DNA from 3 places in the Microbacterium xanthum genome. Region 1 is predicted to be linked to each of the others. Evidence: predicted binding sites of a transcription regulator. Region 1 holds the regulator's gene; each other region holds the start of a gene.
The links. Region 1 encodes LexA, which represses DNA repair genes until DNA is damaged. Its sites were predicted from a motif close to TCGAACANNTGTTCGA; they were not measured.
Positions count from the first base shown of each region.

Region 2: the regulator LexA is predicted to act here: its motif matches at 2,172-2,187, upstream of RZO50_RS05560 (HNH endonuclease signature motif containing protein).
Region 3: the regulator LexA is predicted to act here: its motif matches at 2,172-2,187, upstream of RZO50_RS02075 (HNH endonuclease signature motif containing protein).

Region 1 covers NZ_JAWHUE010000002.1:943,692-948,515, reverse strand. Annotated here, with positions in the region: gene RZO50_RS09860 (histidinol-phosphate transaminase) at 1-653, opposite strand, end outside; gene RZO50_RS09855 (LysM peptidoglycan-binding domain-containing protein) at 679-1,035, opposite strand; gene lexA (transcriptional repressor LexA) at 1,315-1,995, shown strand; gene RZO50_RS09845 (hypothetical protein) at 2,066-3,493, shown strand; gene RZO50_RS09840 (S9 family peptidase) at 3,532-4,824, shown strand, end outside.
Region 2 covers NZ_JAWHUE010000001.1:1,159,698-1,164,521, reverse strand. Annotated here, with positions in the region: gene RZO50_RS05580 (enoyl-CoA hydratase/isomerase family protein) at 1-581, opposite strand, end outside; gene RZO50_RS05575 (DUF4190 domain-containing protein) at 620-925, opposite strand; gene RZO50_RS05570 (hypothetical protein) at 977-1,417, opposite strand; gene RZO50_RS05565 (hypothetical protein) at 1,626-2,126, shown strand; gene RZO50_RS05560 (HNH endonuclease signature motif containing protein) at 2,279-3,700, shown strand; gene cofG (7,8-didemethyl-8-hydroxy-5-deazariboflavin synthase CofG) at 3,800-4,824, shown strand, end outside.
Region 3 covers NZ_JAWHUE010000001.1:408,686-413,509, reverse strand. Annotated here, with positions in the region: gene RZO50_RS02080 (HAD family hydrolase) at 1-778, shown strand, start outside; gene RZO50_RS02075 (HNH endonuclease signature motif containing protein) at 839-2,161, opposite strand; tRNA gene RZO50_RS02070 (tRNA-Ser) at 2,344-2,431, shown strand; gene RZO50_RS02065 (LCP family protein) at 2,504-3,784, shown strand; tRNA gene RZO50_RS02060 (tRNA-Ser) at 3,875-3,963, shown strand; gene RZO50_RS02055 (GntR family transcriptional regulator) at 4,158-4,508, opposite strand; gene RZO50_RS02050 (hypothetical protein) at 4,498-4,824, opposite strand, start outside.

The DNA of each region.
Region 1 (4,824 bases):
CGCTCGCGCCCACCCAACAGCGTGATCGCAGAGGGCTCGTCATGCGGCGCGAACTCCTCGTACGCCTCATCCACGACGACGATGCCGCGACTCGCCTCGTAGACCGCCGCGATCACGTCGAGGGACATCGGGGTGCCCGTGGGGTTGTTCGGTGCGCAGAGGAACACGACGTCCGGATCGACATCGGCGACCTGCGCGGCGGCGGTTTCCGGCGAGAGCGTGAAGTCATCCTCACGGGCCCCCGCCACCCAGGTTGCCCCGGTCGCCCGCGTCAGCAGCGGGTACATGGAGTACGTCGGGCCGAACCCGAAGGCGGTCCGACCAGGCCCACCGAAGGCCTGGAGGACGTGCTGCAGCACCTCGTTGGAGCCGTTGGCCGCCCAGATCTGCTCCGGGGTGACACCCTCGCCGAGGTAGTCAGCGAATGCCTCCCGAAGCGCAGGGAATTCGCGATCGGGATACCGGTTGACATCGCGCAGAGCAAGAGCGATCGAGTCGAGAATGTCGCCGGCGACCTCATCCGGCACAGGGTGGGTGTTCTCGTTGACGTTCAACGCCACCGGCAGGGGCGCCTGCGGGGCACCATACGGTGTCATACCGCGGAGGTCATCACGGAGCGGGAGGTCGTCGAGGCGAGCAGTCACCTCTCCCATGGTACGGGCGCGGGGCCGATCGGTATCACCGCCCGTCGGCGGCGTACTGCGCCGGAATCGCCAGCTCCTGACCGGCGGACACCGATACTCCGTCGAGCGCGTTCAATCGGGCGATGTCGTCGATGACGTCGCGCGGGTCACTGGCCGGCGCCACTCGTTCGGCCACGGCCCACAGGGACTCGCCGGCACCCACGACGACCGTCGAGAAGGACGCGGGATCGGCGCCGACGTCGCGGGAGGCCAGCGCCGAACCCCCGCTCACGACCGCGGCCGCGACGAACGCCGACAGCGGAAGCGCCACGATCCCCGCGACGACACGACGACCGCGGGCGGTCAGGCGCAGACGGGTACGGGGCTGCGAGGTGATGGTGATCGCGGTCATCTCTACTCCTCCTCCTCGGGAAGAGGTTCGCACCGAGCCACTCGGCCGGGAGCAGCCGGTGCGAACCTCTCTTCCGAAGCTATCTTCGAGTCTCTATGCTGTCAAGGGGCCGAAACTCGCGTTCTCACTCGAACACGACACGCGGCGCCGTTGCGGGCCGCACACCGAACGGGCGGATACGGTTTCGATGAGCACACCTCACCACGGGCCTCCGACATTCGAAGGCCAGTGCCCCTCTCGACGGGAAGACGACGCGGGGCGACCAGACAGGAGTACGAGATGACAGAGCCGAACGCACGCGCACGCGCTCAGACCCGGCGCCGGCGCAGCCTGAGCGACAAGCAGCTCGCGATCCTCGAGGTCATCCAGCGGTCGATCGCCAAGCACGGGTATCCGCCGAGCATGCGAGAGATCGGCGACGCTGTGGGACTGAAGTCGCTGTCGAGCGTGACCCACCAGCTCAATCAGCTCGAGCTGAGCGGGTATCTGCGGCGCGACGCCGGCAAGACCCGCGCGATGGAGGTCCTGATCGACCTCCCCGGCGCGAGCACCGAGAACCCTGCCGACGCCGCACCCCCGGTCGGTGATGCCGCAATGGTCCCTCTGGTCGGACGAATCGCCGCCGGAGTGCCGATCACGGCGGACCAGCAGATCGACGAGGTGTTCCCTCTGCCCCGTCAGCTGGTCGGCAAGGGAGACCTGTTCATGTTGAAGGTCTCCGGCGAATCGATGATCGACGCCGCGATCTGCGACGGTGACTGGGTTGTGGTCCGTTCGCAGCAGACCGCCGAGAACGGCGACATCGTCGCGGCGATGCTGGACGGCGAGGCGACGGTGAAGACCTTCCGGCAGCGCGATGGCCATGTCTGGCTGCTCCCCCGCAACTCGGCCTTCGAGCCGATCCTCGGCGACGAGGCCGTGGTCCTGGGCAAGGTGGTCGCGGTGATGCGCGCGGTCTGATCGCTCACAGGCGTGCGCAGACCCCGGTCGACCCGACAGAATGGGCAGACCGACCCTAGGGAGCCTCGCCATGCCCACGACCGACATCGACGATCTCCGCGCCGAGATCGAACGCCTCCGAGCAGAGAACGCCGATCTCCGCTCGCACGCAGCCGTGCCGGACGTCGAACCGGCGGGCTCCGATCGCGTCGCACGGTCGGGCTGGTGGCGCGCGCTGATCTCAGCGGTGTGCATCGTCCTGGCGGGAATCCTCGTGCCCGTGTCGGTGGTCGGCACATGGGCGCGCGCGGAGCTGGTCAGCGAAGACGCCTTCGTGCAGACCTTCGGCCCCCTGGCCGATGACCCGGATGTACAGCAGCTCGTCATCGACCAGGCCTCGGCGGCCGTGAACGACGCGGTCGACGTGGCCGGCCTCACCAACGACGTGATCGACGGGGTGCAGAGCCTGGATCTCCCCCCGGCAGCCTCCTCGGCGCTGGACCTGCTCCGGCAGCCCGCGGTGCAGGGCGTGCAGGGCCTGATCGACTCCGCGATAACAGGTGTCGTGCAATCCGATGCCTTCCCCCAGGTGTGGCGCACCGCGCTCGTCGCCAGCCACCGCGCTCTGGTGGCCGCGGCCACCGGGGACGAGTCCACCGCCATCGCGATCGATGACACCGGCGCGCTCGGCATCCAGCTGGGGCCGATCATCGACGAGCTGAAGACGCAACTGGTCGACCAGGGCTTCGGGTTCGCGTCCTCGATCCCGACGATCAACCAGACGATCGTGATCGTGCAGGCCGACAGCCTGCTGCTGGTGGGAACGGTCTACAACATCGCCGTCACGGCCGGCTACTGGATTCCCTTCATCGCCCTCGGGCTCGCCGCGGTCGGGGTGCTCGTGGCCCGACGCCGCTCCACGGCTCTGCTCGGCGTCGGAGTGGCGATCACGGTCGGCGCGGGGCTTCTGGCCGTCGCCCTCACGAGCGCTGCGGCCGTGCTCAGCCTCAATGCACCTGCGCTCGGGATCCCTGCCCGCACCCTCGAGGCCATCTACTACACCGTCGTCGGCGCGATGCGCGACACCGCCGTCGTGCTCACGTTCCTCGGCGTGGTCGTCGCGGTCGCCGCGTGGCTGAGCGGACGCTGGGCGCCCGCTCGCCGCATCCGCGCGCTCACCGGATCCCTCACCGCGTCGGCCCGCGGCGGACTGCGTCGTCGCGGGCTCGACACCGGTGCGTTCGGCGACTGGATGCACCGGCAGCGCGTGCTGGTGCGGATCGTCATCCTTGTGCTCGCGGTGATCCTTCTGTTCGCACTGCGCCCGCTCACCTTCGGCGACATCGTTCTGGTCGTCGTGCTCGCACTCGCCGTGTGGCTCATCGCGTCTCTGCTCGAAAAGGACCCCTCCGGCGCCGACGAGCTCGCCGCTGCCGAGGCGTCCGATGAGGAGACCCCGATCGCCGTCGACGCCGACACGGTGATCGTCGAGGAGGGGGCCTCCCCGGCTGCGAAGTGACGGTCGAGGTCTCCCTCGGGCCGTCGTACGGTGGGAGGGTGACCTCAGTGCTCCCTTACGGCTCCTGGCCCTCGCCGATCACCGCCGCCGCGGCATCGTCGTCATCATCCCGCGTCGACGGCGCACGGTTCGTCGGTGATGACATCTGGTGGGGGGAACCCGTGCCCGCGCAGGCGGGACGCGTCGCCGTCCGACGTCGTGGCGTCGACGGGCAGTCGGAGGATGTCCTGCCCGAGCCCTGGAACGCACGCAGCGGCGTGCACGAGTACGGCGGTGGCGCCTGGACGGCGGCCGACGACGGCACCCTGTTCTTCGTCGAGAAGACCGATCAGCGCGTGTACGCCGCCGTGGCCGGCGCCGTCCGCCCCCTGACTGCGGCGGCGGGAGACGTGCGACACGGGGGGCTGGTCTGGCAGGACGGCGTCCTCCTCGCGGTCCGCGAAGATCACACCGCCGACAACCGCGTACCCGCCCGCGCGATCGTGCGGATCCCCACCGACGGATCGGCGGCGGACGACCCGACGCGGATCGCCACGATCGTGCGGGGCAGCGACTTCCTCGCGCAGCCGGCGCTCTCCCCGGACGGGAGCCGATTGGCGTGGGTCGCGTGGGACCATCCGCACATGCCCTGGGAGCGCGCCGAGGTGCGCGTCGGCCGAATCGACGCCGGCCGCGTGCGCACGTGGACGACGCCGGCCTCGGGCGAGCGCTCGGTCCTGCAGCCTCGCTGGCTCGATGACCGGACGCTCCTCTACGTCGACGATGCTTCCGGCCGATGGAACCTCATGAGGTGGACCGTCGGCGAGGAACCGCCCACCACGTCCTTCGCCCCCGCCGACGCCGACACGGGCGGCGGACTGTGGGTGCTCGGTGCGTCCTGGTACGGCATCGCCGGCGACCACGTCGTCGCCATCCGCACCGATGGAGCGGACCACGTCGTGTCGATCGACCAGGCGACGGGTGAGACGGTGCGCATCGACGTGCCCGCGATCGCCGGCACGGTCATCGAGGACACCCGGCGCGGCAGAGCGCTCATCTCGGGCGCGGAACCCACCGGAGGCATGGGGCTGTGGATCGTGCAGACCGCGGACGGTTCGAGCTCGGCCGTGCGGGAGAGCTCACTGCCCTGGGCGGACGTCTGGACACCCCGCGCAGAGCCGGTGAGCGTCGACGGCCCTTCCGGCCCCGTCCACGCCTTCGCCTACCCTCCCACCAACCCCGATGTCGTCGCGCCGGACGGTGAACGTCCCCCCTATGTCCTGTTGGTGCACGGCGGACCGACCGCGCACGTCGGACCGATCGCGTCCGCACGGACCGCCTACCTCACGAGC
Region 2 (4,824 bases), on a different contig from region 1:
GGCACGAGGTGGTCGGCGAGCCCGGCGTAGAGCGCGTCGGCGGCGGTCATCGAGGCCCCGGTGAGCGCGAGGTACTCCCCGAGGCGGCCCGGGGCGTGGCCGAGCAGCAGGCTTCCGCCGACGTCGGGGGTGAATCCGATGCGCGTCTCGGGCATCGCCAGGCGTGAGCGCTCGGTGACGATGCGGATGCGGGCGTGGCCCGCGAGACCGATGCCTCCGCCCATGGTGATCCCGTCGGCGAGCGCGACGATCGGCACGGGATACTCCGCGATGGCGGCGTTGAGGGCGTACTCGGCGCGGAAGAACTCTCCGGTGGCTTCGGGATGACCGGCGATGATCTGCTCGCGGAGCCCCCGCACGTCTCCGCCCGCGCACAGTCCGCGGTCACCGGCGCCGTCAAGCAGCACCGTGTCGACGTGAGGTGATCCGCGCCAGGCGTCCAGTGCGGCGGTGAGGTGGCGCACCATGTCGAGGCTCAGCGCGTTGATCGCGCGGGGGCGGTTCAGGGTGAGATGCCCGAGCGCGCCGCGCAGGCGCACGAGCACGTCGGCGTCGTCGACCGGGGCGGTGTTTTCGCTCACGCCCTCACGCTATCGCGCGCCCCGGCGGGCCACACCGGTCATCCGATGCGGACGCCGCCGGTGATCTGGAAGAACAGCGTCAACCAGATGATGAAGAAAATCGCCTGCCCGGCGGTGCCGATCGCCCCGATGATCATCGCCCACCGGGCGAGCCCACGCCCGGTATCGCGGCATCCCGGTGCGCGCAGCTCGCGCATTGCAAGGATTCCGACGATCAGCCCCGCGAGCGGGATGATGAAAGACGAGATGAATCCGACGAGGGCGAGAGTGTTCGTCTTGGGCGGCGGGGGCGGCGCGACGAAGGTGCCGGGGGCGGACTCTCCGGGTGCGGTGGTCTGCGACATGACCCCACACTAGGGCCGACGGCCTGTCGCGCCGCGGTGCCGTCCCTTGGGCTACGCCGTGGCGTCGTCGTCAGCAGTGCCGGTGGCGGTCGGTATCGCACCGGTGGCGGCGAGGGTGACCACATCCTCCGGCTCGTCATCGGCGTCGAGGCGGAGCGCCTGGACGAGTTCGATGCCGTGCCGTGTGGTGAGCACGAGGCGCTGGAAGTCGGGGTGCCCGTCGAGGTCGATGACGACGCCCGCACGGCGCCGTCGCACGATCGCGAAGTCTTTCGCCCCGGCCGATTCCCATGTGCCCATCGCGATGACGCCCCGCACGTACGTGCCGGGGTGCGCGACACCGCGCAACCAGTGCCACGGGTCTTCGGTGAGCTGCACCTTCGCGATCGTCGAACGCTCGACGCGGATGTTCTCCTTGCGGAAGGCCAGTGCACGCTCGGCCCCCGACAGCGCGACCTCCAGGTGCGCCGAATCGAGCAGGAGCGTGACCATGCCCCTAGTCTGCCAGCGGCATACGACCCTTCCCGACCGTTTTGCTTACGGACAGGCAACGATCATCGAGCAGAACGCCTCGCGCGCGCCGGTCGCGAGCGCCAGGTCAGGCCGGCTCCACCCGCCGAGGGCCGAGAACCGCGAACCCGACAGACCTCTGGAGTCTCGATCTCTGTACAGAGGGCTCGCCGCGGGATAGGTTGCCGACATGTCGCGCACCTCGAACTCTGCGCGCGCAGCCCGTGTCGTCGCCGCGTCCGGGTTCCTGGCGGTCATTCTCTACGCCATCTTCGCCGCGTTGCAGATCTTCGTCGTCAACCCGCGCGCCGCTGCGCCCGGCGCGAGCCTCGACGACATCTACGCGACCATGGCACGGGCCGGAGAGTCGTTCGTCGCCGGCTTCCCCCTGGCAATCCTTGCCACCGGCGTCGCTCTGGCTCTCTTGCTGCTCGTGCTCATCAGGAGGAATCCCGGCACTCCTCCGTGGATCGCGGCGGTGGGCTACCTGGTGATGATCGCGTTCGGCGCACCGGCTCTGTTCATTGCCTCCTTCGTGCCGAGTATGTCTCTCGCCGACACGTACGGCATCTCCGGGGGCGACCACTCCGGATGGTCGAGCGCCCTGTATCTCGTCAGCGCGTGCTCGTTCGTCGCCTGCGCCATCCTGACCCTCGTCGGGGTGCGCCGGCCGACCCCGCACCCCGCCTGATCCGCGCACGCCACTCTCGCGGCCTCTCTTGAGGCGTCGCTGGATTCGTATATATGTTCGTGTTAGCGCTTGCCATGTCTTGAACAAAGCTTCCATTTTTCGTAAATATGTTCTATACTAGACCCAGCGAAAGACCGAGTGGGGGGCTGGGCATGGCGATCGAGGAGCCGCGCGAGGCGGAGATGCTCCGCACGCGCGAACTGATCGCGGAGATCGCTGCGTTCGATGCTGCCGAAGCTCGCATTCAAGCCGAACGCGCCCGCCTGTATGCCGAGGCGTACGACCTCACCCAGCGACAGACCGACCGTCTGCGCGATGCCTCTACTCGGGAACGCGAGATGCCATTGCGGGCAATGGCGGCTGAAATCGCCGTCGCGAAGCGCGTCAGCGACCGCACCATGCAAACCCATCTGTTCGAAGCCCACCGCACCGTCACGGAATTCGCGGCGACGTGGGAGGCATGGCACGCGGGCCGGGTTTCCCGTGCGCACGTGAAGGTCATCGTCGATACCGGCACGGAACTCACCGAGCGAGAGGCCCGCGAAAGCTACGAGCACGACGTCCTCGCCTATGCCGAGAAGACCTCGCCCGCACGGGTGAGGTCGTATGCCGAGCAGGTCGCGGAGAAGCTCGACCCGAAGAGCATGCAGGAACGTCACGACGACGCGCTCCTCGACCGACGCGTCTGGGTAGAAGATTTGCGTGACGGAATGTCGATGCTCGGCGCGATCGGGCCGAGCGTCGAAGTCCACGGCGTCTACGACCGGCTCACCCGGCAAGGGAAGGCGATCAAGGCCGCCGACCGTGGCGCACGGCGCGCAGCCGTCGAGCAGGAAGCCCTCGACGGCGAATCGGAGCCGGCCGCCCCCGGCGTGCCAGTAGACCCGGGTGCCGGACGTGTCGGGGCGAATGCGCCGGGCTGGTTCGACGATCGATCGATGGATCACATCCGCACCGACCTCCTTCTGGACATGATGCTCACCGCCTCACCGTCCGTCGACTCGACAGCGATCGATGGGGGACTCGGAGCGATCCGCGCGCACGTGCAGGTGACGGTCCCCGCCACGACCCTCGCCGGCACGACATCCGGTGGGGCGCAGCTCAACGGCAAGTGCGCGGTGGACCCGGAGACGGCGAAGGTCCTCGCCGGGCATGCTCCCGGATTCGATCGGGTCTTCCTCGACCCGATCAGCAGCGCGGTCCTCGCCGTCGACCGACGCTTGGCCTCGGCGGCGCAACGACGCTACCTGGTCGCCCGAGACATCCGATGCCGATTCCCCGGATGCCGCAGACCCGCGCTGGAGTGTGACGCAGACCACCGGGAAGACTGGGCCGGCGGTGGCTCAACCGACATCGACAACCTCGGCGCGTTCTGCAAGCGCCACCACACTCTCAAACACGCCGCCGGATGGACCGTGACCCAACTGCCAGGCGGACGGCTGCACTTCACCGCACCGTCTCTGCTGGAATACACCGACGATCCACCACCACGAGTCATGTTCACACCCGACCTGGACAACAAACCCGGCGACGCCGACCCACCCGAAGCCAAAGCCACTGCCGCCCCCTTCTGAGCGACCCCTCGCCCGGCCGCCGCCTCCACGACGTCCGATGTCTCGCCTTCAACGACAGTCCTTCAGCCCGCCACCCATGCGCGGTGCGAGACTGGGGACGTGACACTGCTCGAACCCGCCCGGTCCGCCGGGGCGGCGATCGCGCCCGCGGTGCGGGACGCCATCGCCCGCGCCGAAACCGGAGACGACCTCACCGTCGACGAGGTCGTGACACTCCTCACCGCCGGCGACGACCTCGACACCGTGCTCACGGCAGCGGGGCGGATGCGCGACGCAGGCCTCGCCTCCGCCGGCCGCCGCGGGGTCATCACGTATTCGCGCAAAGTGTTCGTTCCGCTCACCACACTGTGCCGCGACCGCTGCCACTACTGCATCTTCGTCGACACCCCGGGCCAGCTCCTCAAGAAGCGCAAGCCGGTGTTCATGAGCGACGAGCAGGTGCTCGCCATCGTCCGGCAGGGCGCCGCGCTCGGCTGCAAAGAAGCCCTCCTCACCCTCGGCGACCGCCCCGAAGAACGCTGGCCCGAAGCACGCGCATGGCTCGACGAGCACGGCTTCGCCTCCACCCTCGACTACGTCGCCCACATCGCACGCCTCATCACCGCCGAAACCGGCATGCTCGCGCACCTGAACCCCGGCGTCATGAGCGCAGACGAGCTCCGGACACTGCGACCGACCGCCCCCTCGATGGGCATGATGCTCGAAACCACCTCGCGGCGTCTCTACGACGAGCCCGGGCAGGTACACTACGGATCACCCGACAAAGACCCCGACGTGCGACTAAAGGTGATCGAGGATGCCGGGCGTGCCCGGATCCCGTTCACGACCGGCATCCTCGTCGGCATCGGCGAGACCGTGCGCGACCGCGCCGACTCGCTTATCGCGCTGCGCGACGCGCACGCCCGACACGGCCACGTGCAAGAAGTGATCGTGCAGAACTTCCGCGCCAAACCGCGCACCGCCATGCAGGGCGCACCCGACGCCGATCTCATCGAGTACGTCGCCGCCGTCGCCGCCGCGCGACTCGTGCTCGGCCCCCGCATGCGGGTGCAGGTTCCACCGAACCTCTCAGACCCGACCGAATTCGCGCTGCTCGTGCGCGCCGGCGCCGACGACTGGGGCGG
Region 3 (4,824 bases), on a different contig from region 1:
CCTCGACATCGACGGCACCGTGATCCTCGAGGATGAGTCGATGAGTCCGGGAGTCGTCGAGGCCGTCGCCGACGCGGTCGCGGCCGGTCACGAGGTGATGCTCTCGACGGGGCGCAGCTGGGCGTCGACCGAGCCGATCCTGAAGCGTCTCGACATCGCTCCGGATTTCGTGGTGTGCGCCAACGGGGCCGCCATCCTGAGGCGGGTGGACGCGCAGACCCGCGAGTACGCCCTGCACCACACCGAGCAGTTCGATGCGCACGAGGTTTTGACGCTGCTGCGGGAGCACCTGCCGGATGCCCATTACATGGTGGAGTTGCCCGACGGGCATCGCCTGTACACCGATTACGTCGACGACTGGAATCTCGGAAGCGCCGACCGGGTTCCGTTCGAGCAGCTCGCCGCGGATCCGGTCAGCCGGGTCGTGGTGATCTCCCCGGAGAACACCAACGGCGAGTTCCTCGAGCTCGTCCAGCGCATCGGCCTGAACGAAGTCTCGTACGCGGTCGGGTGGACCGCGTGGCTCGATATTGCGCCGCAGGGAGTCGACAAGGGCACCGCGCTGGAGATGGTGCGCACCGAGCTCGGGTTCGACCCGGCGCACGTGCTTGTCATCGGCGATGGCCGCAACGACATCGGCATGTTCGAGTGGGCGGTGCGCAACGGTGGGCGTGCGATCGCGATGGGGCAGAGTCCTGACGAGGTGCGCGCCGCCGCGAACGGCTCGACACACTCGGTGCACGAAGGCGGCGTCGCCGCCGCGCTCCGCGCGCTGTGACGTCGACGCGCTGAACGGCGTGTGAGGATCAGTTCCCGCGTCGATCAGTACCCGCGTCGATCAGAAGGGTGCGTCGACGGGGACGCGAGGTTCCGGGTCCGGGCGAAAGGCCGGCACCCTCCGCTCGGGGGCCACGACGTATCTTCGTCCGGTCGGTGAGATCCACAACACGTCACCGTCGTCCTGATGTCGAATGCTCCATCCGCCGTGGTGTTTGACGGTGTGGTGCCCCTTGCAGAGTGGATGCAAGTTTCGCAGTTCGGTTCTCCCGCCGTCCTCCCACGCGATCGAGTGGTCGATCTCGCAGCGCTCGGCGGGCATTCCGCAGCCCGGCGCCATGCATCGCCCGGCACGCCACCTCACGACGTCGCGCAACGCCTTCGGCGGACGGTATCGGTCGCGGCCGACGGAGAGTACAGCGCCGGTTTCCGGGTGGGTGAGTACCCGCATCCACTCACCGGAGCCGCCGCACAGCGTGCGGGCGGTGGAGTGCGGGATCGGCCCGATTCCCTCTACGGAGGCCGGTTCTGCGCCAACGGGGTGCGTGCCGGAGAGCAGGGACAGCGCCGGGACCGTTACGACCACTGTCGCGCGGATGCCGCGGGCGTGCTCGGGAAGGTGCACGGTTGTGCCGTCGACCAGGAGGTCGCCGAAGACGTCGGCGCGCGCCTGGTCGAGGGTGCGCTCCTCGCCGTCGACCGCGGTGATGGCCTTGCCCATCGCCGTGATCCGCTGATGGATGGCGTGCGCTTCGACCGCCGGAAGGTGTGCTCCGATCCACGCCATACCGTCGCGCCCGGTCTCCAGGACCACTCGACGCCGGGCGACCGCCTCTTCGTGGCGCTCCTCCAGCGTGTTCGCTCGGTGCTGCTCGATGAGGCGGCGGAGAGCACGCCGGAACGGACCGATCTGAAGGGTCTCCGCCGCGTGGAGCGCCTCGGGCAGAAGCGCCGTGGCGTCATCACCGAGCTCGTCGAGTCCTGCGACGAGCACGTAGCCCTTGTCGTCGTCGATTCGGCCGGCGTGCAGCGAATGCCACACCGCCGGATACCGCTGCACGAGGGCCTCCGCCTGATGCAGCAGCGTCTCGGCGACGTACTCCGAGACGCGCATCGCCGCGGCGACTTCCAGCCGCAGGGACCGGAGCGCGACCGAGCCGAGGTCGGTTGCGACGCTCTGCGCCTCGCGGATCGCGCGTTCGCGCAGACGATCGAGGGCGGCGTAGCGCTGAGCGGCGAACTGCATCATGACGTGGGTGAAGTCGAGCACGTCATCGAGGGAGTCGGGCTGCGCGGCGGCGGCCTCGATGTGCACGGAGATCGGGATCTCGATGTGCGGCGGCATCCCGATGTCTTCGGGCTGCTCCTGCCACTCGTCGTCCATGGATCGAGAGTAGAACATACCTACGACATTGCAGGGGGAGTGGTGGCGAAGGTCGCGGGGCAGATGCCGAATCATCCCGCGAGCCGTTCAGTTCATCCACAGAACCTGTTGCGAGAATGACGACAAAGCGCCGTCGACTAGACTCGACGCCGTTCGACGGATGCCGCGAAAGCGGTGCGTCGGGAGGGTTGTCCGAGCGGCCGATGGAGCTGGTCTTGAAAACCAGTGGGCAGAGATGTCCCGTGGGTTCGAATCCCACACCCTCCGCCATGACATCGCGGTCGGCGTGATCCCGTGACCGGGTGCGCCGACCCGCGGTGGGCGACACCCGAGAGGATCCGAGTGAGTCAGAGCAAGCGTGGTCGGCGCACCGTCGCACGGCACGGTGAGCTGAAGTCGCCGCATCCCGCCGGCCTCTTGGCGAAGATCGTCGGCATCATCGCCGCGGTGGTGTTCGTCGCCGGCGCCGGCGTCGCCGCGTACACCGCCCTCGACATCACGACCAGCGTGACGGCGAACGCCGTCGATCTCGAGGGTCAGGATTCGGTGCCGCCCGACATCGGAGCCATCGAAGGCGGCGTCAACATGCTCGTCGTCGGAACCGACGAGTGTGAAGAGGAATACGCCTATCTGTTCGGCGACCGGTGCACCGGCGCCGACGCTGAGGGGCAACTCAACGACGTGAACCTCCTGGTGCACATCTCGGATTCACCGCGACGCGTCACCGTGATCTCCTTCCCCCGCGACCTCATGGCCGCGCAGCCGGAGTGCACCTCTGAAGACGGCAGCGTCAGCTCGGCCGTCAGCTACACGCAGCTGAACACCGCGTGGAGTCGCGGCGGTCTGAACTGTGCCGTGAAAACCGTCTCCGAGTTGAGCGGGATGAACATCCCGTTCGCGGCCAAAGTGAGCTTCGGCAACGTCATCAACATCACCGATGCCATTGGCGGCGTCGACGTCTGCATCGGCAACGGCGGCATCAAGGACCGCTACACCGCGATCGATTGGCCAGCCGGTATCCGCAACGTCCAGGGCGTTGAAGCACTGCAGTTCCTCCGCACCCGACACGGCCTTGAGAACGGGAGTGACCTGGCGCGTATCAGCAACCAGCAGCAGTACATGTCGGCGCTCGCGCGGAAGCTGGTCAGCGAGGAAGTGCTCACCAACCCGTCGACTCTCCTGCAGCTCGCCACGACGACGGTCGAGAACGTCACTCCCAGTCAGAGCCTCACCAACCCGATGACGCTCGTGCAGATCGCCCTCGCGGTCAAGTCGGTGCCGTTCGACGACATCGTCTTCGTGCAGTACCCGGTCTACGACGACCCCAATGACAGCAACCGGGTGGTGCCGAACTACGAGGCCGCCGACGCGCTGTGGGCGGCTCTCGAGGCAAACCAGTCGCTCGAGCTCACAAGTGACCCCAATGACACCGGCGGGGTCATCATCGACGAGCCGGTCACCGAGGAGACGGAGTCTCCGGCAGAACCGACCGACGAGCCCACCACCGACGCCTCCGGCGAGCCGACCCCTGAGCCCACAGAGACCTCCGCGGTCCTCCCCGACTCGATCGCCGGTTCGACCGCCGCGCAGGAGACCTGCTCGGCGGGCAACGTCGCCGGCTGATCCGCGCGCCACGCCCGCGGGTTCGTCTCCGCGGGCGTCAGCGGTTATGATTGCCGGGTGCGTTCGCGCGTTCACGCGTGTCGGATGCCTGGAGACGTCGCATAGTCAGGCCTAGTGCACCACCCTGCTAAGGTGGAGTCCCCTCACGGGGACCGAGGGTTCAAATCCCTCCGTCTCCGCCGAACTTTCTGGCCCGCAATCCCCTGAAAGCACGGGGATCGCGGGCCATCGGCCTCTCATGGTTTCGCGATTTGCGTCCCATTTGCGTCCGGTTCCCGAAAGCGCCTCCACAGATTCAGATCTGGCGACCAGCCACCGCACGCTGATCGTGTCTGCCGCTTCCGATTGCGTATCCCTGCAGCCAGGGTCCTGCTCAGCTGCCCCAGACGGCGCGAAGGATGCGCACCGCGTCATCCGCTGACAGCTCTGCCCGAGCGCACTCGGCTGACAGCGTTCGCGCAGCACTGAGCACCCGCTCGCTTGCTGGACTCGCCTCCGGGCTGACGCGAGTGGCGCCGCCCGGTCGCGCGGTGACGAAGCCACCGGCCTCTAGCGAGCGGTACGCCTTCGCCACCGTGCCCGGGGCAACCGCCAGATCCCGCGCAAGCTGCCTGACCGACGGGAGGCGCTCATCCGGAAGGAGCTGCCCGGAAGAGATCGAGCCGCGGAGTTGATCCGCGATCTGATCGGCCGGTGGAGTAGAACCGGACAGCTCAATGCGCACGGGCCGCAACCCTCTGATGAGCACGTGTCACGTCGCGGGCGTGCGCCAACAGCAGTGTGGTCCAGACTGCGAAACCGGAAACGATCGCGGCGACCCCGAGAATGAGGAAGAAGGGAGCGGCTGCGGCAAACGGCGGGAAGACCGGCACGACATCGTCATCGACGAACACCCCTGCCTTGAGGCTCGCGGTGTACGCGAAGAAGATCAGCACGGCTCCGATATGGAAGAAGAGACCGCCTGACGCCGTCGCGGCGACCGCTCGGCTGCGTGAACGACGGCGAGCTTGGTCCTCTTGCTCCTCCGCATCGAGCGGCGG